One region of the Mesorhizobium sp. B2-8-9 genome, then DNA from elsewhere that is predicted to be linked to it. Evidence: riboswitches for the same ligand, from Rfam matches in the RefSeq annotation. Region 1 holds a riboswitch; the other holds the start of a gene.
What was found. Region 1 has a riboswitch for cobalamin ahead of FJ423_RS05585 (DUF1636 family protein). Riboswitches for the same ligand answer to the same signal wherever they lie in the genome.

Region 1 (15,301 bases):
GCCCGGGCGCAGGTCGCGCACGCCCATGGCGCAGGAGGCCTGCGGCTTGGGCGGACCGCCCTTCACCTCGATCAGGCACATGCGGCAATTGCCAGCGATCGACAGCCGCTCGTGGAAGCAGAAGCGCGGCACTTCCGCGCCGGCGTCCTCGGCCGCCTGCAGCAGCGTGTAATGGTCGGGTACCGTGATCTCTTTCCCGTCGACCTTTAGCTTTGCCATTCGCCTCAAACCTCTGCGGATGTCCCGCAATCTATCCTTCCGGGCGCGACTGAAGCCGCGCCCGGCATTTCAATTCACTTCTTCGCGGCGAGCGCCGCGGCCTGGGCAGTCCAGTTGTCGCGGCCGATACGGCCGGCGAGCGACAGGTAATCTTCCACCCAGGCGATCTCTTCCGAGGTCCAGGCGGCGATCTGGCCATAGGTCCAGATGCCGAGACCGTTGAGCACCTTCTCCAGCTTCGGTCCGACACCCGAAATCGCCTTCAGGTCCGACGGCTTCGCCGGCTTGTCGACGGCCTTAGGCTGCCTGAAATCCTCAGGCATCAGCCCCGTTGCGGCCGGTTGGGCGACAATATCGGCCCCGGTCGCGTCGAGCGCCTTCTCGGTCGCGTTCGCCGCTATGTCGGTCACATCCTGGGCGAAGGTCTGAGCCCTGGCGATCAACGTCTCGGTCGCCTTGCGCGCCTTGGAGGCGTTGGCGGCCGCTTCATGCTGCGCCTCGAGATCGTCGAGGAAAGGCTGGAACATGCGCTGCGAAGCCTCCAGCGCGCCGGTGAACGCGCCCATCCACATGCCGACGGCGTGGTTGGCCAGACCGATGCTGAGCGCCGACATCGCGGCGGCGCCCGCGACTGGATGCGCCAGAAGGTTGACGGCGCTGGCCATCTCCTTCGGCATCATCTTGGTCAGGTCCTGGTTCATCTTCTCGAGTTGGTCCAAATCAGGCACGAACGGATAGGGTATCGAATACGGCGCCATAGAGATCTCCTGGTCGTTTCTTCGTATGCCCGCCCCAGTTTTTCAGTCTTCGGGCCAAGCCCGTATTTCGTAGTCTTATTCCGCCGCCACCATCACCGGCTCGACCCGGTGCGCGTTGCGCGAAAACTCGTCGATGCGGCGTTCCACCTCGCCGCGGAAATGCCGCATCAGGCCCTGGATCGGCCAGGCAGCCGCGTCGCCCAGCGCGCAAATTGTGTGGCCCTCGACCTGCTTGGTGACGTCGAGCAGCATGTCGATCTCGCGCTTCTGCGCCTCGCCGCGCACCAGCCGCTCCATCACCCGCCACATCCAGCCGGTGCCTTCGCGGCACGGCGTGCACTGGCCGCAGCTCTCATGCTTGTAGAAGTAGGACAGCCTGGCGATCGCCTTCACGATATCCGTCGACTTGTCCATGACGATGACGGCCGCCGTGCCAAGGCCGGATTTCAGGTCGCGCAGCGCGTCGAAATCCATCGGCGCATCGATGATCTGCTCGGCCGGCACCAGCGGCACCGAAGCGCCGCCCGGAATGACCGCGAGCAGATTGTCCCAGCCGCCGCGGATGCCGCCGCAATGCGTCTCGATCAGCTCGCGGAACGGGATCGACATCGCTTCTTCGAAAGTGCACGGATTGTTGACGTGGCCGGACACGCAGAACAGCTTGGTGCCGGCATTGTTCGGGCGGCCGAAGGACGAGAACCAGGCGGCGCCCCGGCGCAGAATGGTCGGCGCCACCGCGATCGATTCGACGTTGTTGACGGTGGTCGGGCAGCCATAGAGGCCGACATTGGCCGGGAATGGCGGCTTCAGCCGCGGCTGGCCCTTCTTGCCTTCCAAGCTTTCGAGCAGCGCCGTCTCCTCGCCGCAGATATAGGCGCCGGCGCCATGATGCATGTAGATGTCGAAGTCGTAGCCGGACGTGTTGTTCTTGCCGATCAGCTTGGCCGCGTAAGCCTCGTCGATGGCGCGCTGCAGCGCCTCACGCTCGCGGATGAACTCGCCGCGCACATAGATGTAGGCGGCGATCGCGCCCATGGCGAAGCCAGCGACCAGCGCGCCTTCGACCAGCGTGTGCGGATCGTTGCGCAGGATATCGCGGTCCTTGCAGGTGCCGGGCTCGGATTCGTCGGCGTTGATGACCAGATAGCTCGGCCGTCCGTCGCTCTGCTTGGGCATGAACGACCACTTCAACCCGGTCGGGAAGCCGGCGCCGCCGCGCCCGCGCAGACCCGACGCCTTCATTTCGTTGATGATCCAGTCGCGGCCCTTGGCGACGAGGCCTGGCGTGTCATCCCAGATGCCGCGCGACTGCGCGCCGGCCAGCGACTTGTCGAACAGGCCGTAGATGTTGGTGAAGATGCGGTCTTTGTCCTGAAGCATTTGTCGTCCCTCAGACCGGCTTCTTGCCGAAGACGCGGATGTATTCGGCGACGCCGCCCTTGGCGAGCGCCTTGGCCTGCTTCACCCAGTCGTCGCGCTCGATGCGGCCGCGGAAATTGAGATAGCCGTCGACCCATTCGCGCTCGGCTTTCTTCCAGGCGGCGACCTGCGCGAAGGTGTAGATGCCCAGCGAATGCAGGGTGCCTTCGATCTTCGGGCCGACGCCTGAGATCAGCTTGAGATCGTCGACCGTTGCCGGGCGCTCGATGCCGTTCGGCCGGTTCTTGTCGTCGAGCGAAGGTTTCGTCGTCTTGGCGACAGGCTGCTTGGTTTCCGGCGCCTTGAAAGCCGTGACCGGCTCGGCCTTGGTCTTCGGCCCGCTGCGCGGCTTTGAAACCGCCTCGACTTCCGGAGAAGCCTGATTGGCGTTGGCGGCCGAATGGCGCGGCGCCCTGACGCTGGCGCCATTCTCGGTGGCCGGGGCGACCTTGACCGGCGACGGCGTGTTGAGCGCCGGGCTGGTTTCAGCCGCATGGGTCTTCGGCTTGCTGGATTTTGACGGTCCAATCGGGCCAGAGGCGGCCGTAGCCGGCGCCGAAGCTGCCGGCGCAGCGGGTGCCGGGGCTGCGGCGGGAGTTGCAGGCGGCGCCGACGCGAGAGCTTCCTTGGCGGCTTTCGCCGCCGCCCTGGCTTCCTTGTCGCGCGTCGACTTCAGGATCCCCTTTTCGCTGGTCAGCGTCGTCAGCCCGGTAGCCGGCTCGGACCCGTGGCGGCCGTTCTGCGGACCAGGCTTCACCTCGGCGCCCTTGCCGGCGTCGTAGAGATCGATGATCTCGGCCAGCCGCTCGGGCGTCAGGTCCTCGAAAGTGTCCTTGAAGATCATGACCATCGGCGCGTTGACGCAGGCGCCGAGGCATTCGACTTCCTCCCACGACAGCGTGCCCTTGTCGTTGGTGTGGAACTGGTCGTGATGGATTTTCGACCGGCACACATCCATCAGCGCTTCCGAGCCGCGCAGCATGCAGGGCGTGGTGCCGCAGACCTGGATATGGGCGCGCGTGCCGACCGGATTGAGCTGGTACTGCGTATAGAAAGTCGCGACTTCGAGGCCACGGATGCGCGGCATGCCGAGCATGTCGGAGATCGTCTCGATCGCCGCCTTGGTGACCCAGCCTTCCTGCTCCTGCGCGATCATCAGCAGCGGGATGATGGCCGACTGCTCGCGACCCTTTGGGTATTTGGCGATCCACTGCTGGGCGGCTGCCGCGTTCGCCTCGTTGAAGGCGAAGGTGGCAGGCTGGAGGCTGGCTTCTGCAAGACGGCGGACTGACATTTAGCGATCGACCTCACCAAACACGATGTCGAGGGAGCCAAGCACGGCGGTGACGTCGGCCAGCATGTGGCCGCGGCACAGGAAATCCATGGCTTGCAGATGCGCGAAACCGGGCGCGCGCAGCTTGCAGCGATAGGGCTTGTTGGTGCCGTCGGAGACCAGGTAGACGCCAAATTCGCCCTTCGGTGCCTCGACGGCCGCATAGACCTCGCCGGCCGGCACGCGGTAGCCCTCGGTATAGAGCTTGAAGTGATGGATCAGCGCTTCCATCGAGCGCTTCATCGCGGCGCGCTTCGGCGGCACGACCTTGCCGTCGAGGTTCGACACGCGGCCGGCGCTTTCCTTGCCGAGCAGCAGATCGACGCACTGGCGCATGATCTTCGCCGACTGGCGCATCTCTTCCATGCGCACAAGGTAACGGTCGTAGCAGTCGCCGTTCTTGCCGATCGGAATGTCGAAATCCATCTCGGAATAGCATTCATAGGGCTGCGATTTGCGCAGGTCCCAGGCGGCGCCCGAGCCGCGCACCATCACGCCAGAAAAGCCCCAGGCCCAGGCGTCGGCCAGGGACACCGTGCCGATATCGACATTGCGCTGCTTGAAGATGCGGTTGCCGGTCAAGAGCGCGTCGAGATCGTCGATCGACTTCAGGAACGGGTCGATCCACTTGCCGATGTCCTCGACCAGCTTCTGCGGCAGGTCCTGATGAACGCCGCCCGGCCGGAAATAGGCCGCATGCATGCGCGAACCCGAGGCGCGCTCGTAAAACACCATTAGCTTTTCGCGTTCGACGAAGCCCCAAAGCGGTGGCGTCAGCGCGCCGACATCCATGGCCTGCGTCGTCACATTCAAGATGTGCGACATGATACGGCCCATCTCGGAATAGAGCACCCGGATCAGTTGCCCACGCTTCGGCACCTCGATGCCGAGCAGGCGCTCGGCCGCGAGAGCGAAGGCATGCTCCTGGTTCATCGGCGCGCAATAATCGAGCCGGTCGAGATAAGGCACGGCCTGCAGATAAGTCTTGGCCTCGATCAGCTTCTCGGTGCCGCGATGCAGCAGACCGATATGCGGATCGACGCGGTCGACCACCTCGCCGTCCAGCTCCAGCACCAGGCGCAAAACGCCATGCGCCGCAGGATGCTGCGGGCCGAAGTTGATGTTGAAGTTGCGGACGGAGGTTTCAGCCATCGTGGCGCCTCTGGCGACGAGTCAGTAGTGAGTAGTGAGTAGTATTCATCAATCTCAATGCCTGCTTCATTCCGCCTGCTTGGCCTGCACCGTCCGAATGAGAGATCTCGTCATCTTTCCAATCTCTTCGCATCGCACCAGCAGTTCAATCTCATTGTCTTTTTCTAATAAGCCAACCCGGCATGCCAGGAGTATGTGCGTTTCCAGTTCCTTCAACGAACCCTGCGCCATGCGCAGAAATTGAACGAATGAACCTCTGTTCTCACGACCATATCCCTCAGCGATATTGGCGGCGATAGATGCCGCCGAGCGGCGCATCTGGGAGGTCATTCCATAGATCTCGTCCTTCGGAAAACCCTTGGTGACGCGATAACAATCTTCGGCAAGGACCATCGCCGATTGCCACACCATCAGGTCGCGATAAGATTCGATCCGCTTTTCCAATTCCTTCCCTACTGACTACTTACTACTCACTACTTCCTACTCACTGCTTCGCCTTCTCATCCCCGGGAAGCACGTAATCCGTTCCTTCCCACGGGCTCAAGAAGTCGAAATTTCTGAATTCCTGCTTCAATTCCACCGGCTCGTAGATCACCCGCTTGGCCTCGTCGTCGTAGCGCACCTCGACGAAACCGGTCAGCGGGAAATCCTTGCGCAGCGGATGCCCCTCGAAACCATAGTCGGTGAGAATGCGGCGCAGGTCCGGATGGCCCGAGAACAGCACGCCGTAAAGGTCGTAGGTCTCGCGCTCGAACCAGTCGGCACCCGGATAGACGCCGGTCAGCGACGGCACCAGCGTCTCCTCGTCGGCCTGGACCTTGAGCCTGATGCGGACATTCTGCTTCGGCGACAATAGGTGATAGACGACGTCGAAGCGCCTGGCGCGCGACGGGTAGTCCGCTCCGCAGACATCGATGATCGAGATGAACTGGCAGCGCGGATCGTCGCGCAGGAAGGTCGCGACCTCGATCAGGTTGCCCGGTTCAACCGAAACCGTCAGCTCACCATAGGCAAGCACGGCTTCGCCAATGCGGCCGGAGAGCTTCTCGCCGAGATAGGTGGAGAGTTCGTTCAACGCCAGGGTCATCGGCTCACCGTTCGATCGTGCCGGTGCGGCGGATCTTCTTCTGCAGAAGGAGAATGCCGTAGAGCAGCGCCTCCGCGCTCGGCGGGCAGCCGGGCACATAAATGTCGACCGGCACGACGCGGTCGCAGCCGCGCACCACCGAATAGGAATAGTGGTAGTAGCCGCCGCCATTGGCGCAGGAGCCCATCGAGATGACGTAGCGCGGCTCCGGCATCTGGTCGTAGACCTTGCGCAGCGCCGGCGCCATCTTGTTGGTCAGCGTGCCGGCGACGATCATAATGTCGGACTGGCGCGGCGACGCGCGCGGGGCGACGCCGAAACGCTCCGAGTCATAGCGCGGCATCGAGGTGTGGATCATCTCGACCGCGCAGCAGGCGAGGCCGAAGGTCATGAACATCAGCGAGCCGCTGCGCGCCCAGGTGATCAGCGCCTCGGTCGAGGTGACGAGAAAACCCTTGTCGGCCAGCTCATTGTTGATTTCGAGAAAGAAGGGATCGTCCTCCCCCACCGGCCTGCCGGTGTTGGGGTCGATGATGCCCTTGGGCTTCGGCGCGACAAGGGTGCCTGAACTGTCGTTCAATCCCATTCCAGCGCTCCTTTTTTCCATTCATAGGCAAAACCGATGGTCAGCACCGCCAGGAACACCATCATCGACCAGAAGCCGAGCATGCCGAGCTTCGAGAAGGACACCGCCCACGGGAACAGGAAGGCGACCTCGAGATCGAAGATGATGAACAGGATCGACACCAGGTAGAAGCGGATGTCGAACTTCATGCGGGCGTCGTCGAACGAGTTGAACCCGCATTCATAGGCGGAAAGCTTTTCCGGGTCGGGATTGCGGTAGGCCACAAGGAACGGAGCGATGATGAGCGCCAGACCGACGATCATCGCCACGGCGATGAACAGCACGATAGGCAGGTACGAACTTAGGAGTGCGCTCATGCGGCGACTTTCCTTCGGCGGGGGCAGTTCATTTTGATTACAGCAACGAACTCTAATGCGGAAGCGTGACAGATTAACCGCTGAACCGTTTTAAGGGGCCCATGCTGCAACGCGGCGAGGGTTAGCGCAGCGGTTTCGGTGACGCAAGTCAAACGTTGTTCAAATCGCGGCTCTGGACGCCTTATCGGAAGAAACTGGTCCGATCCGCTCCTGTTTGATTTCCTTCAGTTTTTACTCCAGTTTTCTCTCCTGACATATCTCCCGCCATTTGCCTGCTAGCATGGCCGGAATCACCGGCTAAAAATCCAACGGACGATCGGGGCAAGGACACCTGATGAAGGACAAGATTTCGCTGGCCATGGCGAGGCGCGTCGCGCTCGGGGCGCAAGGGTTCAACGACCCTAGGCCCAGTGGTGTTCCGGATCGCCGCCACCTTGCGCGGGTACTTTCGCGAACCGGCCTTCTGCAGATCGATTCCGTGAGCGCGGTGGTGCGCGCGCATTACATGCCGCTCTATTCGCGCCTCGGCCCCTACCCGCTTACGCTGCTCGACAATGCCGCGGTCACCCGCAAGCGCGCCGTTTTCGAATACTGGGCGCATGAGGCATCGTTCCTGCCCGTCGAGACCTATCCTTTGATGCGCTGGCGCATGCAGCGCGCCGAGCAGGGCGACGAGATGTATCTCGGCCTGGCGAAATGGGGCCGTGAACGCAAGGAAATGATCGACGAGATATATAGAGAGGTCGCCGATCGCGGTCCGATCGCCGCGTCCGACATCGAAGGCCACAAGGGCAATGGCGGCTGGTGGGGCTGGAGCGAGGCCAAGCACGCTTTCGAATGGCTGTTCTGGGCCGGGCGCATCACCACCGCCTACCGCCGCGGCTTCGAACGCTATTACGACCTGCCCGAGCGCGTTTTGCCGCAGGCGGTGCTCGACCTTCCCGTCCCCTCGGTCGAGGACGCGCATCGCGAATTGCTGCGCATTTCCGCCCGCGCCCATGGCATCGCCACCTATGGCGACCTGCGCGACTATTTTCGTCTCGCGCCGGGCGACACGAAGGATCGCATCGAGGAACTGGTCGAAGCCGGCGAATTGCTGCCGGTGAAGGTCGAAGGTTGGGACAAGACCGCCTATCTCCACAAGGACGCCCGTTTCCCGCGCCGGATAGAAGCGCGCGCCCTGCTCGCCCCTTTCGATCCCGTCGTCTTCGAACGCACTAGGACGGAGAAACTCTTCGATTTCCGCTACCGCATCGAGATCTACACGCCGGCCGAGAAACGCCAATATGGCTACTACGTGCTGCCCTTCCTGCTCGGCGATCGGATCGTCGCCCGCGTCGATCTGAAAGCTGACCGCCCGGCCAGCATCTTGCGCGTCCACGCCGCCTACGCCGAGGCCGGCGCCCCGCCCGAAACGGCCGCCCAGCTCTTCGACGAGTTGAAGCAGATGCAGGGCTGGCTCGGCCTGGAGGCGATCGAAGTGACGCCGGCCGGCGACCTCGGACCGGCGCTGGCCGACATCGCGGTGTCGTAGCTGCGCGTTGACAGGGAGAGTGAACAAAAATAGAACATCCCAACTGTGGTTAGGATCGGTTGCGATGGTTTTCAGGCGCTCGATATGTCTGGTCTTGGCCTACCTGACCTTAGCGTCGCCATCATATGCGACAGGTGCTTACCGAGAGGAATGGGTAGAGGTCACGCGTCCAGTCATTTTCTGTGGCGGCCACATTGCACCCGGTATGCAGCCAAAAGAAGTGACGGCGCTTCTTCTGCGGTGGTTGGAGTTTGGAACGATCGACAAGCAGATCGCAGGCGCCTGTGGCTTATTGCCGGTAGGGCAGCGCTATATAATAGTTCATGAGCCGAAGTTCGACGCCAATCGCTTCGTCTTGATGTGGGAACCGGTTTGCCAGCACGGCTGTTCGTTAAGTATGGCGCCCGTGGCCTCACCGCCTCGCAAACTTGTGGGTCCATACCTCAAACCCATAAAGCCGCCAAAAGGCTGGTACTAAGCCAGTCGTTGACTCCAGCCCCCTGAACCCTCTAAATCCTGACCCAGACGGTCTTCTCCCGGCAAAGGGAGGAGCCAAGAGGGAATGCGGTGCGGGCCAACACCCAAATCCGCGGCTGTCCCCGCAACTGTAAGCGACGAGCCTCTGCCGAAAACCACTGGGATGTTCCCGGGAAGGCGGCATTCAGGGTGACGACCCGCGAGCCAGGAGACCTGCCGTCTGAGACTTTAAGTATCCGAATGCCCGGCGGGTTTTCCGGGCAAGGAGCATGGTTTTGGATCGCAACGGCAGTTTCCCGGCAAACAGTGCGGACATTCCGTCCGAGCCCGATGCTTTGGCTGGCGTCACCGTCATCGTCTGCTCATCCTGCCCCGACGAGACCGGGTCGGATGCGCATCCGCGCGCCGGCGCGCTGCTTGCCGAAGACACGCGTCGGGCTGCTTGCGGCGAAAAGATCGACATCCGTACCGTCGAATGCCTCGGCAACTGCAAGCGCCGGCTAAGCGCCGCGCTGCTGCGCGACGGCTGCTGGAGCTACGTCTTCGGCGATCTGAACACGACCAGCGGCGCCGATCTCGTCGCCGGCGCAAAGCTCTTCGCCACCTCGACCGATGGCCTCATCCCCTGGCGCGGCCGGCCCGATTCTCTCAAGCGCGGCCTGGTTGCCCGCATCCCTCCCCTCGACATGCTGAAGGACCGACCATGAACGCATCCGTTTCCCGCGTGCCCTGCACCGTCGTCACCGGCTTTCTTGGCGCCGGCAAGACGACGCTGATCCGCAACCTGCTCGAAAACGCCAAGGGCAAGCGGCTGGCGATCATCGTCAACGAGTTCGGCGATGTCGGCATCGATGGCGAGATCCTGAAGGGCTGCGGCGTCGACACCTGCCCGGAGGAAAACATCGTCGAGCTCGCCAATGGCTGCATCTGCTGCACCGTCGCCGACGATTTCGTGCCGGCGCTCGACCAGATCCTGTCCCGCACGCCGAAGGTCGACCACATCCTGATCGAGACCTCCGGTCTCGCTCTGCCGAAGCCCTTGGTGCAAGCCTTCCAGTGGCCGACCGTGAAGAGCCGCGTCACCGTCGACGGCGTCATCGCCGTGGTCGACGGCCCGGCGCTGGCCGACGGCCGCGTCGCTTCCGACATGGACGCGCTGAAGGCGCAGCGTGCCGCGGACGATTCGCTCGACCATGACGATCCGGTCGAGGAGGTGTTCGAGGACCAGATCGCCTGCGCCGACCTGATCATCCTGTCGAAGAGCGATTTGATGGATGCGGCGGGCTCTGAGCGCGCCAACGCCGTCATCGGCGAGCATGTGGCGCGCGCCGTGAAAGTCGTGCCGACGTCGCAGGGCAAGGTCGATCCCTCGGTGCTGCTCGGCCTCGGTCTCGCCGTCGAGGACGACATCGAGAACCGCAAGACCCATCACGACGACGAGCTCGACCACGAGCACGACGATTTCGATTCCTTCGTCATCGACATCCCGTCGATCGCCAATCCCGACGAGCTGGCCAAGCGCGTCGCCCTTGCCGCAGAGCAGGAAAACGTCTTGCGCGTCAAAGGCTTCGTCGAGGTCGGCGGCAAGCCGATGCGGCTCCTGCTGCAGGCTGTCGGCCCGCGCGTCAACCACTATTACGACCGCGCCTGGACGGCTGAGGACGACCGCCGCTCGCGGCTCGTTGTCATCGGCCTCAAGGGGCTGAACCGCCCGGCGATCGAGCGTATCCTCGCCGGCTGAGGCAATCCGGACCGCGATGCACATCCTCGCCACCACATCCGCATCGCTCGACGATCTCGCCGAGCCGATCGACCTCAGGCAGACGCCTGCGGATGTGGTGGCGCTGTCCTTCACCGACAGCGACCTCGCCGGCCTGGCCGCCGCCTGGAAGGCGGATGCGGCGCGGCTGCCCTCAATGCGGCTTGCGGCGCTGCGTGACCTTCGCCACCCGATGTCGGTGGACCTGTGGATCGACAGCGTCGCCCGCCACGCCAGGGTCATCCTCGTCCGCATCCTCGGCGGCTATGACTGGTGGCACTACGGCTGTGACCAGCTCGCCGCCCTGGCGCGCGAACGCGGCATCAAGCTGGCATTGCTGCCCGGCGAAAGCCATGACGAAGACCTGCGGCTGGTCGAAGGCTCGACCCTGCCGCGCGCCGAATTGGACGCCCTGCTTGGCTATTTCCGCGAAGGCGGCCCGGCCAATATGAGCGCGCTGGTGCAAAGGCTGGCTAGGCTTGCCGGGTCGGATGCGGCCTTGGCCGAACCGGTCAGCGTGCCGAAGGCGGGATTTTATCAGCCGGGAATTGGTGTCGTCGAGAAGCCGAACCTTTTAAAGGCGGAACTCGACGCCTACAATTTTGCCGTCATCCCCATCCTCTTCTACCGCTCGATGCTGCTTGCCGCCGACGTGGCACCGATCGACGTTCTCGTGGAAGCGTTGAAGCTGCAAGGGCTCACCCCCGTGCCGATCTTCGTGTCCAGCCTCAAAGACGCGGCATCCCTGGCCTTCGTCGAAACCGCCCTCACCTCCCTGAACCCCTCCGCCATCGTCACCGCCACCGCCTTCGCCTCTGGCGCGGAACCCGGTGCCGAGACCCTCTTCGACCGCGCCGGTGTGCCCGTCTTCCAGGTCATCGTCGCCACGACGAGGCGCGAGGTCTGGCAAAAGAACCAGCGCGGCCTGGCTCCTGCCGACCTTGCCATGCATGTGGTGCTGCCCGAGCTCGACGGTCGCATCCTGGCCGGCGCCATCTCCTTCAAGGGCGAGGTCGAGACCGATCCGGCGCTGGCTTTTCGTGCTTTCGCCAACCGTCCGGAAGCGGACCGCGTGGCGCAGGTCGCCAGGCGGATCGCCGCGTTCATTCGCCTGCAGCGGACGAAGCGGGCCGAGCGCAAGCTCGCCATCCTGATCCCGGATTATCCGAGCGCGCCTGGACGGACCGGCTACGCCGTCGGGCTGGACGTGCCGTCGAGCGTGCTCGCCATGCTGCGTGACCTGAACGAACAAGGCTATGCGGTTGACGGGATTCCGCAATCGCCGCGGGAGTTGTTGGATGCGCTGGAGGTTCGTGGGCACAGGTTAAGTCTGGAAGACTACCTGCGCTCGTGCACGGAACTGTCAGGAGGCGCGCGTGATGCAGTCAGGGCTGCCTGGGGCAGCGCGGAGGACCAGATAGGTCTGCGCGAGGCCCCCCTCTCTGTCCTGCCGGACATCTCCCCCTCAAGGGGGGAGATTGGCAGCTCCGCCGCCGGCTCCCCCCTTGCTAGTCCGAAAATTGGCGAAAGCCAGGCGCAAGGAATAATCTCCCCCCTTGAGGGGGAGATGTCCGGCAGGACAGAGAGGGGGGCGACGGAACGCCTGCCTTTGAAGGCAGCCTCCCCGCCACACTTCCCCTTCCGCGCCGCGACCTTCGGCAACGTCACCGTGGCGCTGGCCCCCGACCGCGGCCGCTCGGCCGACCGCCGCGCCGACTATCACGACCCGACGCTGCCCCCGCGCCACGAGCTGATCGCCTTCGGCCTGTGGCTGCAAAAATCGCTCGGCGTGCATGCCATCATCCATGTCGGCGCGCATGGCACGCTCGAATGGCTGCCGGGCAAGACGGTGGCCCTCTCCGGAACCTGCTTCCCGGAGATCGTCACCGGATCGCTGCCCGTCATCTATCCATTCATCGTCTCCAATCCGGGCGAGGCGGCGCAGGCCAAGCGCCGCATTTCGGCCGTCACCCTCGGCCATCTGGCGCCGCCGCTGACCGGCGCCGGCCTCGATGAGGCGCAACAGAAACTCGAGCGGTTGGTCGACGAATATGCTCAGGCCGACGGCCTCGACCGCCGCCGTCGTGACCAACTTGCAAAGCTGATCGTCGAGACCGCGCAGAAGACTGGCCTCGCTTCTGAAGCGGGCGTGGCCAAGGCCGATCAACCCGACGAAGCGCTGCGCCGCATCGACGCCTGGCTCTGCGACCTCAAGGATTTCGCCGTCAAGGACGGGCTGCATGTCTATGGCCGGGCGCCGGAGGACGAGGCCGATCCGCTGCGCCGGCAAAGCGCGGACGCGGAAAAAGCAGCCCTGCTTGCCGCGCTCGACGGCCGTCACGTCAAGGCGGGTCCCGCCGGCGCCCCGGCGCGTGGCCGCTCCGACGTGCTGCCCACCGGCCGCAACCTCTTCACCTCCGATCCGCGCACAATGCCGACGCCAACCGCCTATGACCTCGGCCAGGCGGCGGCGGAGGAAGTGGTGCGCAGCTATATGCAAAGCCATGGCGACTGGCCGCGCTCGCTGGTCATCGACCTCTGGGGTTCCGCCTCGTTGCGTACCGGCGGCGAGGAGATCGCGCAAGGTCTGGCGCTGATGGGCTGCCGACCGCAATGGGATGCCGCCACCGGCCGCGTCACCGGCATCGAGGTGCTGCCGCCGGCCGCGCTCGGCCGCCCGCGCGTCGACGTCACCTGGCGCATCTCCGGCCTGTTCCGCGACATGTTCCCGACCCAGATCGCGTTGATCGACGCCGCTGCCAACGCGGTCGCCAGCCGCGACGAGGACGATACCGAGAACCCGCTCGCCGCAGCGACGCGCGCTCAGGGGAAGATCAGCCCGCGCATTTTCGGCACCTCACCGGGAACTTATGGCGCCGGCGTCGAGGACTTGCTGTCGCGCGGCGAATGGGGCGCGCGCGAAGAGATCGGCCGTGCCTATCTCGACGCCACCTCGCACGCCTATGGCGGCGCCGAAGGCGAAGCGATATCGGCGCCCGGCGCTTTCGAGGGCCGGGTCGCCGAAGCCGATCTCCTCGTCCACACCGGCGACGATCCCGGCCGCGACATCCTCGAAGGCTCGGCCGACGTCGCCTTCATCGGCGGCTTTTCGGCCGCCCTTGCCACGCTCGGCCGCAATGCCGACGTGATCGTGCTCGACACGACCGACCCGAAAAAGCCGAAGCCGCGTTCGGTCGGCGAAGCGGTATCGCGCGTGGTCCGCGCCCGCGCCGTCAACCCGCGCTTCATTGCCGGCCAGATGCGCCACGGCCCGCGCGGCGCCTCCGAATTCGCCGAAACGGTCGACCGTCTGGTCGGCTTTGCCGAAACCACGCATGCCATTTCGGGAGCGCTGATCGAGGCCGTTCACGACGCCTATGTTGGCGACCCGGACGTCCGTGCCTTCCTGCTGCGCGAGAATCCGGCGGCTGCCAAGGTCATCGCCGAACGGTTCCTCGCCGCCCGTCGGCGCGGCCTGTGGCACCCGCTGCGCAACTCCATCGACGACGACCTCGCAGCCTTGATTGCCGAGGCCCAGGCAGGTGGAGTGGCGGCATGAACGCGTTTTCGCGCCGTGGCGCTTGCCCTGCTCTAAGCGCGCCGATGCAGACCGGCGACGGGCTGCTGGTGCGGCTCAACCCAGTCGCTGGAGGAATTTCGCCGAAGTCGCTGATCGGGCTCGGCGAATCCGCCTTGCGCCACGGCAACGGCATCATGGAAGTGACTGCGCGCGGCAGCCTGCAGATCCGCGGGCTGACGGCGGAAAGCGCCCGGTTGCTGGCGGACGAAGTGGATGCGCTCGGCATCGCGGTGCAGATCGGCGTGCCGGTCGAGACGGGGCCGCTGGCGGGAATCGATCCGGAAGAGATCGCCGATCCGCGCCCGTTGGCGGAGCGAATCAGCGCGGCGATCGAGGAAGCCGGGCTGACGGCAAGGCTGGGGCCGAAGGTGTCGGTGGTTGTCGACGGCGGCGGACAGCTGACGATGGATGCCGTGACGGCCGATGTGCGGCTGAAGGCGATGCAGGCTGCGGCGAGCATCTGGTGGAGCGTGTCGATTGCCGGCGACGGGCGGAGTGCGAAGCCGCTCGCGACGGTCGATGCGGATGCTGGGCGTGACATTACAGTTGCTGCACTCCGGATGGTCGCGGAAAAGGGCCGGGAGGCGCATACCCGCGATTTGTCGGAGCGGCAGTTGGCCTCTCTCGCCAGCTGGCATTCCTTCGCGCCCCCCTCTGTCCTGCCGGACATCTCCCCCTCTAGGGGGGAGATTGGCAGTTTCCGCGCCGGCTCTCCACTTTCAGCGTTGGAGATTGGCGAAAGCCGCGGTGACAAGGCAATCTCCCCCCTTGAGGGGGAGATGTCCGGCAGGACAGAGAGGGGGGCGCAGGAACGCCAGCCCGCGAGAAGTCCCATTGGCCTATTCAATCTAGGCAACAACACCGCCCTAGGCATCGCCCTGCCCTACGGCAGCATGCCGGCGCAAAACCTCATCGATCTCGCCGCCCAAGCTGCAAACCTCGGCGCCTCCGAAATCCGCCTTGCCCCAGGCCGAGCCCTGCTCTTCCTCGGTCTCTCCGCCCCCTCCACGCTCCAATCCTCCGCCGCCGCGCTCGGCTTTG
Region 2 (15,301 bases), on a different contig from region 1:
CCGCATCATCGGCCTGCTCGACGCTCGCACCATGAAGGCCGAGCAGGGCGAGCTGGTGCAAAAACACGTGCTGGTCACGCGCTATGACGCGGCGCGCGCCGCGCGCGGCGAGATGCTGTCGATCGACGACGTGCTGGAGATCCTCTCGACGCCGCTACTCGGCATCATCCCGGAAAGCCAGGATGTGCTGCGGGCCTCTAATCTCGGTTCGCCCGTCACGCTCTCGGAACCGCTCAATGGTGCCGCAAAGGCTTACCTCGAAGCGGCAAGACGCCTGGAAGGCGAGGACCTGCCGGTGGTCGTCCCCTTCGAACGTAAGGGCTTCCTCGACCGGCTTCTCGGAAGGAGGGCCGCATGAGCATCCTCGATCTCTTCAAGCGGCGCACCAGCGCGCCGGTGGCGCGCGAGCGGCTGCAGCTGCTGCTCGCCTATGAGCGCCAGAGCCGCGGCCAGCCGGATCTCGTCTCCATCCTGCGCGAGGAGATCATGGCGGTCATCGCCAAGCATGTGCAGATCGACCAGGACTACCTCCAGGTCTCGATGGACCGCGGCGCGACCATGTCGACGCTGGAGATCGACATCCAGATCCCCAACAAGAGCGCCGCGCCGCTCGCCATGGCGGGATAACGCCGGCGCATTTCTCTCCCTCGCCAAACGCGGGGGAGAGGTGGCCGCGCAGCGGCCGAGTGGGGCCTGCGCTTACGCTTCGTCATCCTCGGCTTGACCCCAGGATTCACGGCGTTACCTTCGCGCGGCGGTCCAGAATTCCGTACGCGTTGCAACGCGTTAGCGCCATGGCATGACCCTGCGCGCGTCGCTTCGCTCCTTGCTCCGCGCCAGGATGACGAAGGCGTAAACCTCACTCTCTTGTCCCACCATCCGCCCCGTACTGCCTCACGACAGCGCGGTGCCCGCGCCCTATCTCCATTCCCGAACCAGGGATGGAGCCAGGATTGACCTCGACGCAGACCGCGAAGCCGGAAACCCATGTCGGCGCAATGCCCGTTCTGGGGCTGCTCGGCGCCATCCTGTCCGTTCAGGTCGGCGCCGCCTTTGCCAAGGGGCTGTTCCCGGTGCTGGGCTCGGAAGGCACGACCATGCTGAGGCTCGCCATCGGCGCGCTGATGCTGGCTGCGGTGCTGAGGCCCTGGAAGGTGCTGCCCTCGCGGAAAACCCTGCCTTGGCTCGCCGCCTACGGCATCACGGTCTGTGCCATGAACATGCTGTTCTACGCAGCGCTCCAGCGCATTCCGCTCGGCATCTGCGTGGCGCTCGAATTCACCGGGCCGCTGTTCGTCGCTATGCTCGGCTCCCGGCGCATGCTCGACCTCGTCTGGGTGGCGCTTGCGATAATCGGCATCGTGTTGCTCTCGCCCTTTGCCGATGCCAGAAGCGGGCTCGATCCGCTGGGGGTGGTGCTGGCGCTCGCAGCGGGCGCCTGCTGGGGGCTCTACATCATCTTCGCGCAGAAGGCCGGCGCCGAGCTCGGCGTGCGCACCTCCGCCTATGGCATGGCGATCGCCGCTGTGCTGGCGCTGCCTTTCGGCTTCAGCGCCGCTCAACCCTATCTCGCCGACCCGCACATCATGGCGGGCGCGGCCGTGGTCGGCCTGTTCTCCAGCGCGCTGCCCTTCTATCTGGAAATGCTGGTGCTGGCGCGCATGCCGGCCAAGGTCTACGGCATGCTGGTTTGCCTGGAGCCAGCGGGCGGCGCGCTGACCGGCTTCCTGTTTCTGCATGAGAAGCTCAACCTTTTGCAATGCGCGGGCGTCGCCGCCGTCATTGCCGCCGCCTTCGGCACCGCGGTCGCGGCGCGGCGGCCGGTGCCTTTGCCGGCCTGAATCCATCTTTCGGACCGGGGCAATCCCGGAAAATGCGCGAAACGGCAGGCTCGGCGCCTCGCAGCGGTAATCCATCCTGAGCTGCTTCGAAACAAGGACGTGCGATGGTTTGCCGTTTCCGTGAAACGGTGAACCGCTTCGACACCCGCAGCTCGTTAAGGGATTGGTCGGCTTTGGAAAAACACCCCCCGTGGCGGCAACATCCGACCGCATCCGGTGGTTGAAATAAGACCTAAGTCCTATAACAAAATTGCAATAGGTCCGAGTGGACAAGACATGGGTCGTGGGCCACTTCCTTATGCACTGCTGATTGGGGATGCTTATGCTGCGATATTGCCGGTGGGGTAGTTCGGCCGACGGGCTGAAAGGCTGGCATGGGGAGAACCGAATGCGCGCATCGCGCGGGGGCTGCAGGCTAGTCTTGCCAGCGCTGGCTGCGTTGGCGCTTGTCGTCGCGCCTGTCAGTCTCTCCGTCGATGGTCTCGTCGTGACCAAGGCCTATGCCGACAAAGGCGGCGGTGGTCATGGCGGCAGCGGTGGTGGAAACGGAAGCGGCGGCGGCAACAGCGGGAACGGTGGCGGCAATAGCGGCGGCAACAGTGGAAACGGCAATAGCGGCGGCAACAACGGAAACAGCAATAGCGGCAGCAACAACGGCAAGAGCAATAACGGCGCGAGCAGCAGCGCGGCAGGCACCGCGGATGTCGATAGTCATGTGAACGCCGTTACCGGCGACAAGGTCGAGGCCACCAGCAGCAGCATCCAGGTCACGCACCGCAATGGAATGAAGGAAACGATCGAGAACGGCCGGTTCAGGATGGAAGACAAGTACGGACGCACCATCGTCGACCGCAGGGCCACCATGGCCGATCTCAATCGCCTGAAGAATTTGTGAGACAGAGTTTGTGGGAGTGAGGTTTTATCCGGATTAGATCTTAAGGGACCGAAGGTCAGCGCTGCAAAATCAGGTTGCCACCTTTTGCTTCGTCTCTGCGGTCCTGATCGTCTTGCGATGGAACTTGGCTACTCACCTTGCCCCCGCCTTCGTGCGGGGGTAATTTTTTGCGCCGGCAAAGCCTGTCCGTTGCGACATTGGTCAGCTATGGCGCCCGAAATGGTCCGACGGGTGGGGGCAAGGGTCGTGGGCCGCTTTCGTCGCCCCGCCGGAATGTGAATTCTCGCCGGATCAACACACCGGTTCCGCCTCGGCATGCCGCGAGCGGAATTTCGGCATGCCGAGGCGGAACCGGAACGAGGAGAAAAGATGCAAAACCTTCCCTTCGGAAAGCTCGTCTGGTTCGCCTTGCGCGCTTCGACCGCACTGGCGCTGACCGTGGCGCCCTATCACCTGGCGCTCGACGGCGCCAAGCTGGTCCCGTCAGCGGCTTACGCAGAGGGCGAAGGTGGCGGTGGCGAAGGTGGCCATGGTGGTGGCGGCGATGGCGGCCATGACGGTGGCGGCGATGGCGGCCATGACGGTGGCGGCGATGGCGGCCATGACGGTGGTGGCGACGGCGGCCATGACGGCGCCGACCATGACGGCGGCGACCATGATGGCCAGGGTGGCGACCATGATGGCGATGGCGACGACCACGGCGAACATGATCATGGCGAAACCGCCGACGATCAGGGTGATGACAATGATGATCAGGGCGAAAACGACGACGGCGCCGTTGCGCCTTTGATCGCGCCCAACTAGGCCATGAAGGCGACCAGGTCATTCAGGATGGTCTGGTTTTTCCTGCGCGCTTCGAGCGCGCTGGCGCTGGTGCTTGCGCCATGGCATGTCACCTTTGGTGGCGTGCCCGGGATCGTCGCCGCCACGGCCTATGCCGGCAACGGCAATGGCAATGGAGGCGGGAACGGCGGCAATGGCAGTGGCGGCAATTCGGGTTCCGCCGGCGGCTCGAATTCCGGCAATAGTGGCGACAACGGCAACAGCAATGGCCAGGGCGACAACGGCAATAGCAATGCCGGCGCGAGCAACCCCAATGCCGGGCCGGGCAACAACAGCGGCAAGGGCAACACCAATCCCGGCGGCAAGAATAGCTACACCAATGCCGCGACCGGCGACACGCTTTCGATCGACGGCGATAAGGTCACCGTCATTCATCGCAACGGTATGAAGGAGCAGGTCCAGAACGGCCGTTTCGAGATGACGGATGCGCAAGGCCGCACCATCATCGAACGGCAGGCGACGGAGGAGGACCTGTCGCGCCTGCTGAACTTGTGAGCGTTGAGAGTTGAAGAACTGGGGAATTGAAGAACTGAAGAACTGAAGAACTGAAGAACTGAAGAACTGAAGAACTGAAGAGTCCTCTCTTATCCAGTTCCCCCGATTCCTCAATTCCTCAATTCTTAAATTCCCCAGTACCTTAGTGCCTTTCCCTCGCCTCATGCATCAGCAGCGCCGCCTCGGTGCGGTTGCGCACGTTGAGCTTGGCGAGCACCCTGGTCATGTGATGCTTGACCGTCTTCTCCTGCAGCGACAGCCGGGCGGCTACCTCCTTGTTGCTCAGCCCTTCGGCGACCAGTTTCAGGATCTCGGCCTCGCGGCCGGTGAGCTGACTGAGCGGATCGGGCTTGCTGCCGGTGGGCTGCAAAAGGTCGGAGAGCAGCCTGGCCGAAAGGCTCGGCGATACGTAGCTCTGGCCGTTGGCGACATCGCGCAGGATCTCGGCCAGCGCCTTGGAGCCCACGCCTTTCAGTACATAGCCGCGCGCGCCGGCCTTCAGCGCCTGGGCGACATCGGCATTGGTTTCCGATACCGTGAGCATGACGATCTTCTGTTCGGGCATCGCTGAAAGGATACTGGCGAGCGCGTTGAGACCGCCGCCCGGCATGCTGATGTCGAGCAGGAGAATATCGGGCGTGCTGGCGCGCGCCAGCCTTTCGGCGTCCTCGGCGCTGGCGCCTTCGCCGACAAGCTCGAAGCCGCCGATTTCGCCGAGGCTGCGCGCCACGCCCTCGCGAAACAGGGGGTGGTCGTCCACTATTGCGATGCGGATGGATGTGCTCACGGTTGCTCCTCGACAGACAAGGCAATCACCAGTCTTGTCCCTTCCGGGCCGGACAGCGTCTCGAACTGCCCGCCTATGCTTTCGATGCGTTCCCTGAGACCCGCAAGCCCAAGGCCCTCGCTTCGGGCCGGGTCAAAGCCGGGACCGGAATCCATCACCTCGACCAAAAGCTTGCCGCCTTTCGTCGTGGCTCTGACCTGCTGGCCCTTGCCCTTGCCATGCCGGAAGGCGTTGTTCAGGCCTTCCTGCACGAAGCGATAGACGCTTATCTTTTCCGAGGTGCCGAGTTCCGGCAAGCGCTCAGGCAAGGTTAGCAACACTTTGGTGCTGGTGCGGCGCTCATGCTCGGCTACCGCCAGCCGCAAAATGTCAGCGATGGCCTGCGCCTCGATCTGCGGCAGCACCAGCCCGTTGCAGATGCCGCGTATCTCGCGCATCGCTTCGCCGAGCGTCTTGTGTATGCCGGCGATCTCGGCTTCGCGCAGCGTGCTCGACGTGGCCGGGTCGACCAGCGCCGGGCTGTCCATCCTCAGCGCGGCAAGCGCCACCAGTTGCGCCGGTCCGTCATGCAGGTCGGCGCCGATGCGCCTCAGATACCGCTCGTTGATCGCTGTGGCGCGGCGCGAGGCGCGTTGGACGCGCTGGCGCAGCGACGAGTTCTGCGCTAGGGCCGTCTGCAATTCGGAAACCTTGGCCTCGAGCGCAGCCTGTTGAGTGACGATGGTGCGGCTGCCGCGGAAAACGATGCCGGAGAGCAGGGCAAGCGCCGCGGCGGTGGCGGCCGCCACCACCAGCCATGTCCACAGCAGAGCTGAGTGGAGCGATTCCTCGAAGTCGCCGGATAATTCGTAGAATTCGCTGACAGCCACGACCTCGCCGGACCACGGCTCGCGCACCGGGTTGTAGATTTCGAGCAGCGGAACGCCCATCGACCGCTCCTTGTCGTCTTCCTCGTCCTCGAGCCTGTTGTATTTGACCATGACGTTGCCGGCGAAAGCGGCGATGAGGTTGGCGTTGGGCCTGATCTGCTTGCCGATCAGGCTGGCATCCTTGGAGTAGAGGATCGTTCCGTCGCGCCGCCACAGCTTGAACGAGACCAGCCTTTTCCCGAGCGCGCCCTGGCCCAGCGTCTCGTCCAGCGCGCGCTTGACGGTGTCGTCGAGTTCCTGGCTCTTGCGCATGTCGGGCAGCAAGGGTGCGATCACGCTGTCGACATAGAGCGCGGTGGTGGCGGCGGAATTGTGCAGGACCCCGTCACGGATCTGCGATGTCACCCACAGCCCGACCACGAGCATCACCGCCAGAAGGCCGATACCGCCCGCGATCACGAACTGCCAGGCCAGAGAGAGCCCGCTCCAGATTCGTGCAGGTCGTGTTAAATACCTCCCAAACATCGGCACCATTCACCCACCCGTCCGCGACAGTATAGGTGAGGGGAGGCAATTGCGACACCGACCTTGGTCCGTGCCCGTGGGAAAGGTTAATGGCAGAGCAGGTTTGGGCGCACGCCGACGGGCGGGCTTTGATTCGCAAGCAAGGAGGCTGCTTGCTCCGCCGGGCGGCAAAGCCAGCGCCATTCCTGTTGACGGAGGAGACGCGGGCCGGCTGCCACCTGAAATCGCGGGTTCTTTTGCAATGCCGCAACCACCAATCAAGCCCCGGCTCCGGACCAACGGCATATGCCCCGCGGGATAAAGCGCCACACCGCTGATGCCTTGGCCTGGTGCGGTTTCTTCATCGATCGTTGTGGATGTAGACATATAGCGGCGACCTCTCGCGGGCGGCCCGGCTTGCAACCGTCCATATCGGCGGGCTGGCCCTCTTTCCCGACATGAACTGCGGACGTCGCGGCAAAAATTTGCCCCCAAAAGAAGTCAGGATCAAGCTGTTGATGGGTCGAACAACCGCCGCATATACAATGGGCTTCATCACGCTGTTGGCAACGCAGTATGGACGTCGGCGAAAAAAAGCAAAAAAGAAACCAGCGGTTGTCGATTTTTGAGCTCGAGGCGCTGCGGGAAGCTTTCAGGCAGTCCGTTCGCGAGAATGACGTCGCGGAAGCGGAATGGGCGCAACACGCCGAGCTTTTCGTCAAAAGAGCGCTTCAAGAAGACGGCCGTCTTACACGAGTTTGAGCGCTCGGGCGCCTGAAGCAATTCCAGGAAGGTCTGCGCGGTTTTCAGCCTTGGAATTGCGGCACCGCGGCTTCCAACCGGTCGGACCATTGCGCCGGCGCGTAGGACCTCAGCAACAATTGCGGGCGCAGCGGGAAACCGACACTCTATCCCTGCGCCGGCTCCCCCCAAGGAAACCCAAAGGTCGGCGCTTCAGCCCGGCTTGCCAGTCAAAGAGCCGTACTCTTTTACCGCCAAGGCAAGCCGGGCTACCCCAACCGCCGGTCCGGCACTTTCCGCTCGTTTGTCGCATCGGGAGCAACTGGCAGCCTTGGCCCCACGGGTCATTGCAATGCGCAGAGGGTCATCCGCTTTCGCGGAACGAAAAGGGGAGTCGGCGCGTTTTCCGCCGCGATGTCGAGGACTCCTCACCATCACAAGGCCGAAAGCCCTTTTCAGGCTTCCGAGGCGGAGCGCCTGGCGCGTGCGCAAAAGAATGCCAGGCTGAAGGATCTTCGCACCCACGCTTCATGGCTCGTGCTCGATCCGCAGGCTCACTTCCAGGAGGTGATCGACTGTTCGGCATTGCTCGGCGACTTGCCGACCCGAAAGGTCGCCCTCGACGATTAGGAATTCCGTGCCTTTCAGGCTTCAGGCGGGCTGTAGCCGGACGGCGTCCTGTCGGGATATCTCGATCAGTCGCGCGATCGCCAATGGCGCCATCAGCGCAAAGAACGCCGTGACATCGAAGAGGATCGACCGCGCCAGATCGAACCCGCTGTGGTCGTAGCAAACTGCGAATTGCATCACGCTTGACCTTTTGAGCCTACACACTGCGCATGTGGTTTCGCGCGCGCCAAAAGCATGACCCTGATTTACAACAAATACAAGATGTCGCTAATCTAAAGATGGCCGCGCCAGGCCAATGCAATCGACGCCGTCTGGTCGGGCCCCGAAGCATTCAGGCTGGCTTTGGCCAGAACAGCCAAGTGAGCGCCAGCGCCGCCAGCACCCAGAGCGCGATCATGAAGGCGAGCCCGGCCTTGCTCACCGGCTTCTCGCGTCTCACCGCCTCTTCGCGGAATTCCTGCATCAGATCGGCCGGGACCAGCTTGACCGCCAGCATGATGCCGACAGGCACGATCACCAAGTCGTCCAGGTAGCCGATTATGGGGATGAAGTCCGGGATAAGATCGACGGGGCTCAGCGCATAGGCCGCGACCGCACCCGCTGTGGCTTTTGCATACCAGGGGACACGCGGATCGCGGGCCGCAATCCACAGCGCCATCACATCGCGCTGGATCCCTCGCGCCCATTGCTTTGCCGAGTCGAAAGCCGACATGCGCCTATTCTATAGCTGTGCGGGTCTTGAGGCCATTCAGCGATGGCCGGCTCGGCCCCTCAGGCGCAATCCTTCAGTTCGACAACCTCGACGCCGAGGCGGAAGGCCTGGCCATCGGCATAGGAGCGCGCATATTGCTCGGCTTCGAATGGAAAGATGAGCGTTGTGCCGTAGGCGGTGACGCGCACCGTCCACTTCTGGCCCCTGACGAGTTCAACGCCGTGAAGCTTCGCCGTAACCATCTCACCCTCCTCAGATCCGGCACTTCAGCGACATCGGCATAACGTCGCGAAAGTCATTTGAATACAAATAATCCGACTCAATCGTGTCGTTACGGTGTCGCTTCCGACATTGGGTCGTTTGCGTCCGTGAAATGGTTCACCGACAGCAGCGCTTTTTTTGCCGGCGGGCCGTGACTGGGCGGCAAGGCCCTGCTCGGAACCGCGAGGGCCCCAGGCGGATTAGAGTCCTGGTTCACAAGGAGACCGCCATGATCCGCAAGCTGAAATCCGGTGAATACCGGCTCTATTCGCGCAAAGTCGATCCCAGAACCGGCAAGCGCCGCAACCTGGGCACCTTCAAGTCCCGCGAAGCGGCAGAAAAGCACGAACGCGAGGTGCAGTATTTCAAGCGTCACTAAGGCAGGCCACCGCTTCACGGCGAGGAGGATCGCGCCTCTGCTACCGGTTTTACCCGTGTGGTCTCGGCGGGGTGCGCGGGCGAGGGTGGCCGGGCACGTTCGAGCCGATATGGTCGAGGTCGCAACGCCTCGTCACCATTTCGACCGAGTTGGTGTCGACCGTCACGCGTCCCAGCACCTGCACGGTCGTGCGTCCGAGATCCTCGTCGACATGCACGACGTCGCCTTCGAGTCTGAGCTTGTCGCCTGGCTTGGCATTGGGCTCGGCCATCGAATAATTATGACCATCGCCGTCGAGCTTCAGCATCACGCGGTCCTTGATGCGCTCGATCACGGTGGCGATGACAGCCACCCGGTCGCCTATCTCCACTGCGGGCCGTGTCATTGCGGCCTCCTTTTCGCGCGGTCTCTGGCCGCCAGAGCCGCCTGGCCCCACGGTAGGTGGCGGCAGCCGCTAAAATAAACGGCAAACCAAGCATTTGGTTGCCCCGGGGGGCTGCCGCTCGCCGCAGCCGGTTGATCACATGAAATCGGGATTTCGCGGCAGAGACTGCCCCGCGGGCCAAGGACCTGCTGCGTCGGCGAGCATCTGCCAGCGGGCACGCTCGGCTGGGCGGCGAGTCCAGCCCTGCCGCGGGCTAACCTCGAGAGTTCGAGGCGTATTGTCTGTTGGCAATATCCTACCCTGGGGGATAGGATATTGCCATGACGATACACAGCTCCCGTCCTGATATCATCGCCCGGCTCAAGCGAGCGCATGGCCATCTCGCCGCCGTGCTCACCATGTTCGAGCAGGGCCGGTCCTGCCTTGACCTCGCGCAACAGCTCCATGCCGTCGAAAGCGCGGTCGGCAATGCCAAGCGCGAGCTGATTTACGACCATATGGAGCATTGCCTTGTCGAAGGCGGCGAACCGACCAGGGACACGCTCAAAGAGCTGAAGCAGCTCACCAAATATCTGTGAGGCGGCGATGTGGGAAAAAGCGCTCGACTGGTTCGGCTTCGGTGCGCACGGACATCATGGCGGCCACGGCCACGACCACCATGGGCCGCATGGCCATACTCATGGCGTGATCGACGCGACCATCGCCACCACAGACCGCGGCATCTGGGCGATCAAGTGGTCGTTCGTGATCCTCGCGGTCACGGCCGCGCTGCAGATCGTCGTCGTGATGCTCTCGGGCAGCGTGGCCCTGCTTGCCGACACCATCCACAACGTCGCCGACGCGACCACCGCCATCCCGCTTTGGATCGCTTTTGTGCTCGTGCGCCGCAAACCGACCAGGACCTTCACCTACGGCCTCGGCCGGGTCGAGGATCTCGCTGGCATCATCATCGTGCTCATCATCCTGGCCAGCGCGCTGGTGGCCGGATACGAGGCGATCAATCGCCTGTTCAACCCGCAGCCGGTGCATTTCCTTGGCTGGTTGGCCGTCGCCGGCATCATCGGTTTCCTCGGCAATGAAGCGGTGGCGGTTTTTCGCATCCGCGTCGGTCGCCAGATCAACAGCGCGGCGCTGGTTGCCGACGGCTATCACGCCCGCACCGACGGCCTCACCAGCCTTGCCGTCGTTGCCGGCGCGGCCGGCGTCTGGCTCGGTCTTCCGCTCGCCGATCCAATCATCGGCCTGTTCATCACCGTCACCATTTTCGCTATCGTCTGGCAATCGGCGCGCTCGGTGCTGACCCGCATGCTGGACGGCGTCGAGCCCGGCCTGGTTGACCAGATTCACCATGCTGCCGACCATGTCGCCGGGATCGAAAAGGTAGCCGACGTCAAGGCCCGTTGGCTCGGCCACAAGCTGCATGTCGACGTTACGATCGCGGTCAATGACGGCCTGTTGCTTGCCGCCGCGAACAACATCGCCGCATCGCTCAAGGCCGAGCTCTTCGCGCACATCCCGGCGCTCGACGTCGCCACGGTGCACTTTGCCGAGTGGAGACGGAGGCCGGCCACCATCATGCGCCGGATCCGTTCCTTGTCGACGGCAAGCTAGCCAGCGGGCTGCTCGAAATCGTCGACACGCCGCAGGGCGAGCGCATGCGGCTGCGCCTGTCGCGTCACGCCGAGGGCCTGCGGGCGAACGTCGCTATTGAAAGGGCGGACGGTGCGGTCGAAAGCCTGCCGCTGTCTCCGGTCGGCGGCGACCATCATTATCTGCAGAGCCTGGTCGCGCCGACCGAACCGCATGAATTCAGCGCCAGGCTGCAACTGGCGGCCGGTCCCGACACCGAGGATTTGCCCTTCGCCATGGCCGAACCGCAAGGTCACCATCACGAGCGCGCGCATGGATGATGGGGTGACGGCGCAGGCTTCGGAAAGGGCATGGCTGGTGGTGGGGGTTCGATAAGCCGGATAAAAGACGATCATTGCCCGAGCTCAACGCGATCGGCCAGGCGACGCCGAAGGGAAAGCGGATGGCTGCTATTGTACTCTTTCACTCGGCGCTGGGCCTTCGGGCGGTGGAGCATCAAGCTGCTGAGCGCATGCGAAACACGGGGTACGATGTTGTGACGCCGGACCTCTACGCAGGGCTGACTGCGGCATCGGTCGACGACGGGCTTGACTTGATGAGCCATGTTGGGTGGGAAACCATCTGCGACCGCGCCAGGGTGGCGCTCCTCCAGACTTCTCCAGACGCGGTGCTCGCTGGCCATTCCATGGGAGCTGGCGTGATCAGTGCCGTTTGGTCAGAACGAGTCGCTGCCGCCGGCATTGTGCTGCTGCATGGCCTTGCTGATATTCCCAGCAATGTTCGCCGACACGTCCCGGTCGCGGTCCACGTCGCCGACCCAGATGCATTTGCTCAGCCAGAACAAGTTGCCGACTGGTCGGCGTCGGCGAAGCGCTGCCACGTCAGGGCAGAAATTTTCACCTATCCGGGGATCGGCCATTTCTACACCGATCAAGCGCTGCCGGATTACGATGCGTCCGCAGCCGAGCTGACATGGTTGCGCGTTCAGGCTTTCCTGAAAACGATCGCACGCAAGACCGGGAGCGGTTCGGTGATTCCGTGAAACGCTGAACCGTTCTAAGCAGCGCCGGCTCGCGGAGCGGGTGAACGGAAAATCGACCATGCGGCGGCGCCGAGCGCCGCCACCATAGCGAGGATCACCGCAAGGCTCGGCAAGTGGAAGAAGATGTCGCGCCATCGTGGCTCGACGACCGCGCCGGTGCTGAAGGCCTCGCCGCTGTACTGGCACAGGATCCACGACGCGCCGCTACGCACCATCTCGGCATCGATGTCCGAGATCAGCGTCTTCGCCTCGCGCCGGGCCGCGGGCATCATCGCCATATGGGCGAGCAGCGCCTTGGCGGCGGCGAGATAGGCGTGGCTGCATTCGTTGAACGGGCTTTCCTCGTCGCCGAGGCTGCCCGGCATCAGGCCCCAGAGGCAATAAGTGAATTGCAGATTGCCGTGATTGTAGAGCCGCCGGAAGGTCGGGTCGGTCGCGGTCTGGCGCTGGGCGAGGTCGAGGATCTCGCCGCGATAGCGCGCGATGACGGCCATCTGGCCGTGGGTCAGGCTGGGGATCTGGATGCCGGGAGGAGGCGGGGCCGAGGATCCGCCATGCGCCTGCGCGGATGTGGCGGCCAGAAATGCGAGCAGCGCCGCAACCGAGCAATTCCAGGAAAAGGGTGCGGCGGTTTTCCGTCCGGAATTGCGAGAAAACGAAAGACCAAAGTGGCTCTGCGGTCGTACCGACCGTTGAGCCGCTTTGGCCGCCAGGGCGCAGAACCGTGGCGGCCAACGCATCGGTTTCAGGCGTAGCGGCGTGCCGGGCTGCGCTGGTCGCGCACCGCGACCACGCGTTCGGCAACCGCGCCGAAGCCGAGCCCGACGACGGTCCACAGCACCAACTGGATGCCGAGCGAGGCGACGCGGAATTGCCACAGCACCGTCGCCGAGAAGTTCTCCGGCACCTCGTTGATGTCGGGCAGCGCCGCCTTCACCAAAGCGAAGACGACGAGGAAGGCGAGGCCCGCGACGATCGAGGCGTTCCAGGCGCCGAGCCGGTTCCACAGCCGCTGCGCCAGGCCGACCGCCGCTACTATAGCCGCGATCGAGACGACGATCATGATGAAGAACAACTCGGTGCGGTAGCCGATGGTCTCGGCGTTGCCCACCGCGGGCGGGTTGGCCGGATATTTGAGGCCGGGCACCACGATCACGGCCAGGAAGCCGAGCAACGCCAGCAGCGCCGAGGTGCCGCGCGGTCCGAGCGAGCCTAGCCGGCCATAGGCGTAGGCGAAGACCAGCGAAAACAGCCCGCCAAGCGCGGCGCCATAGATCAGCACGCCGGTCGCCAGGCCGATGCCGGCCTGCGTGGCGCGGCTGACCATCTCGGGCTCCGGCGCCTCGCCGGCGGCCTGGGCCTGCTGTTCCTCGAAGGCGATCGCCTTGTCGACCTGCGGCTCGCCATAGACGCGGGCGAAGGCGAACGCCAGAATCCCGGCGACCAGCCCGACAAGCATGCCGCGCAGCAAAAGTTTTCCAACCATGTCACCAATCCCTCCAAGCAATTCCAGGAAAAGTGCGTAGCGGTTTTCCGTCCGGAATTGCGTTAAGCCAACCAAGCAATTCCAGGAAAAGTGCGTAGCGGTTTTCCGTCCGGAATTGCGTTAAGCCAACCAAGCAATTCCAGGAAAAGTGCGTAGCGGTTTTCCGTCCGGAATTGCGTTGGATCAGAATCGAAAGCGGGTTCAGCGATGCTGAACCGCTTTAGTGGCAGGGGAAGCCGAGCAAGTGGCGGCCGTCATGCACGAATTCGTGCACATAGGTGCCGCGGATCAGCGAGGTGGCGCCTTCTTCCGCGCCCACGAAATAGATCGCCAGCATCAAAAGCAGTCCGCCGAGGATGGCCCAGGGCAGAAGCTCGCGGACCGGAATCGCAACCGGGCCGTAGCTGGGGGCGAAGGTGGTGTCGGACATATTGACCTCCCTTGGGATACTGCGTCCCGTTGATCGAACGATGCTGCGGAATAAGGCCTGACTTTCGGCTGGTGCCGATCACAGTGGCGCGACCGTGCCGGACTCGCACCGGCTTCCAATCCCGTATAGCACTAAGACACTTGTCAGCACTTCGTTCGCCTGTCAACGACATGTAATGGCGGCACGGCTTCGTGAGGCCTGTTTTTCGCTGGGCCACGGAGTTTTTCATGCTTGTCCGCCTGACGATGATCGCAAGCGGAGCGACGGCCGGCACGCGCAAGGGCCGCTTTCCGAACGATGAGCCGCCGGAGCCGCGCGCCCTCGATCGCGCCGGCGCGCTGGCCGCTTCGCTGCGTCGCGCCGACCGTGTCTTGATAAGTCCGGCGCTGGCCGCGCGGCGGACGGCCGAGGCGCTCGGCCTTGACGCGGCGATCGAGCCGCTGCTTGCCGAGCAGGATTTCGCACGCTGGGCCGGCAAAGGTTTCGAAGAGGTGCAGGCCGAGGATCCCGAAGGCATGGCGGCCTGGATTTCCGATCCCGGCGCCGCGCCCCACGGTGGCGAATCGCTCGCCGCTGTCGCCCGGCGGGGTGCTGCGCTGATGGAGCGGCTGGCCGGCGAAAGCGGTCACACCGTCGCGGTGACGCATGCCATGCCGATCCGCGCCGCCATGGCGCATGTGCTCGGCGCGCCGCTTTCCTCGGTCTGGAAGATCGACATCGAGCCGCTGTCGCTCACCGAGTTCCGCAGCGACGGCCGCCGCTGGGTGCTGCGCGCGAGCGGCGTCACTGTCGCCGGCTGAACGCCCGGGCGTGAACGCTCCATCCGTGAACCCGGCCGGCATATCAAGCCGGCACACCACTGTTTCAGTGATCGCTAACGGAACGGAAACGCCTCGCTGCTATCGTGCTGCCCCATGGCTAGGAGGACCTTGCCTGAGGAGCCCGCCGGATATGGCCAATTTTCCCGAGATCGAACGCCGTCTTCATGCGCGCGAATTCGTGCTCAAGGAAGCCACGATCATCGCCGCCGGCGTCAGGATCGGCTGCTCGGTCAGAAATCAGCACGAGCAGGGCGCGGAATTGCGCGTCGGCGCCAATGTGGAGATCCCGGACCGCTTTCTGCTCGAGGTCCCGGCCGACGATACGGCCTATCGCGCTTTGGTGCGATGGCGGCGCAACGACCGCGTCGGCGTGGCGCTCTACAGCAACGCGCCAAAGGACTGATGCTCAAAGATAGCGGCGCACGCCCGCCCTGTAGGCGCGGTAGGGTTCGCCGAACTTGCGTTCCAGATAGGCCTCTTCGCGCAGCACCACGCCGTAATGCAGGATGGGGAAGCTCGCGATGGTCGCGATGACGGCCCACCAACTGTCAAAGAGCAGCCCGATCCCGAGAAGCAGTCCCATCAAGCCG

Region 2: another riboswitch for cobalamin. It lies ahead of FJ423_RS30135 (CbtB domain-containing protein); the one in region 1 lies ahead of FJ423_RS05585 (DUF1636 family protein).

Annotation. Positions count from the first base shown of each region.
Region 1 is NZ_VFTQ01000003.1:250,557-265,857, reverse strand. Features, by position in the region: gene nuoG (NADH-quinone oxidoreductase subunit NuoG) at 1-219, opposite strand, end outside; gene FJ423_RS05630 (NADH-ubiquinone dehydrogenase) at 294-977, opposite strand; gene nuoF (NADH-quinone oxidoreductase subunit NuoF) at 1,053-2,357, opposite strand; gene FJ423_RS05620 (NADH-quinone oxidoreductase subunit E) at 2,368-3,690, opposite strand; gene FJ423_RS05615 (NADH-quinone oxidoreductase subunit D) at 3,691-4,881, opposite strand; gene FJ423_RS05610 (four helix bundle protein) at 4,948-5,325, opposite strand; gene FJ423_RS05605 (NADH-quinone oxidoreductase subunit C) at 5,366-5,968, opposite strand; gene FJ423_RS05600 (NADH-quinone oxidoreductase subunit B) at 5,973-6,554, opposite strand; gene FJ423_RS05595 (NADH-quinone oxidoreductase subunit A) at 6,545-6,910, opposite strand; gene FJ423_RS05590 (winged helix-turn-helix domain-containing protein) at 7,245-8,444, shown strand; cobalamin riboswitch at 8,954-9,157, shown strand; gene FJ423_RS05585 (DUF1636 family protein) at 9,197-9,628, shown strand; gene cobW (cobalamin biosynthesis protein CobW) at 9,625-10,662, shown strand; gene cobN (cobaltochelatase subunit CobN) at 10,679-14,239, shown strand; gene cobG (precorrin-3B synthase) at 14,236-15,301, shown strand, end outside.
Region 2 is NZ_VFTQ01000040.1:56-15,356, reverse strand. Features, by position in the region: gene minD (septum site-determining protein MinD) at 1-358, shown strand, start outside; gene minE (cell division topological specificity factor MinE) at 355-627, shown strand; gene FJ423_RS30220 (DMT family transporter) at 954-1,841, shown strand; gene FJ423_RS30215 (hypothetical protein) at 2,230-2,736, shown strand; gene FJ423_RS30210 (hypothetical protein) at 3,106-3,540, shown strand; gene FJ423_RS30205 (hypothetical protein) at 3,568-4,074, shown strand; gene FJ423_RS30200 (response regulator transcription factor) at 4,217-4,861, opposite strand; gene FJ423_RS30195 (sensor histidine kinase) at 4,858-6,255, opposite strand; gene FJ423_RS30190 (hypothetical protein) at 6,790-7,086, opposite strand; gene FJ423_RS30185 (hypothetical protein) at 7,390-7,605, shown strand; gene FJ423_RS33785 (hypothetical protein) at 7,627-7,782, opposite strand; gene FJ423_RS30180 (YkvA family protein) at 7,937-8,317, opposite strand; gene FJ423_RS30175 (hypothetical protein) at 8,377-8,559, opposite strand; gene FJ423_RS30170 (hypothetical protein) at 8,808-8,957, shown strand; gene FJ423_RS30165 (hypothetical protein) at 9,007-9,342, opposite strand; gene FJ423_RS30160 (metal-sensing transcriptional repressor) at 9,663-9,920, shown strand; gene FJ423_RS30155 (cation diffusion facilitator family transporter) at 9,928-10,953, shown strand; gene FJ423_RS34865 (hypothetical protein) at 10,893-11,252, shown strand; gene FJ423_RS30150 (dienelactone hydrolase family protein) at 11,327-11,974, shown strand; gene FJ423_RS30145 (hypothetical protein) at 11,989-12,468, opposite strand; gene FJ423_RS30140 (CbtA family protein) at 12,720-13,460, opposite strand; gene FJ423_RS30135 (CbtB domain-containing protein) at 13,681-13,890, opposite strand; adenosylcobalamin (AdoCbl) riboswitch at 13,891-14,034, opposite strand; gene FJ423_RS30130 (histidine phosphatase family protein) at 14,118-14,690, shown strand; gene FJ423_RS30125 (PilZ domain-containing protein) at 14,842-15,114, shown strand; partial or broken gene FJ423_RS30120 (methyltransferase) at 15,118-15,301, opposite strand, start outside.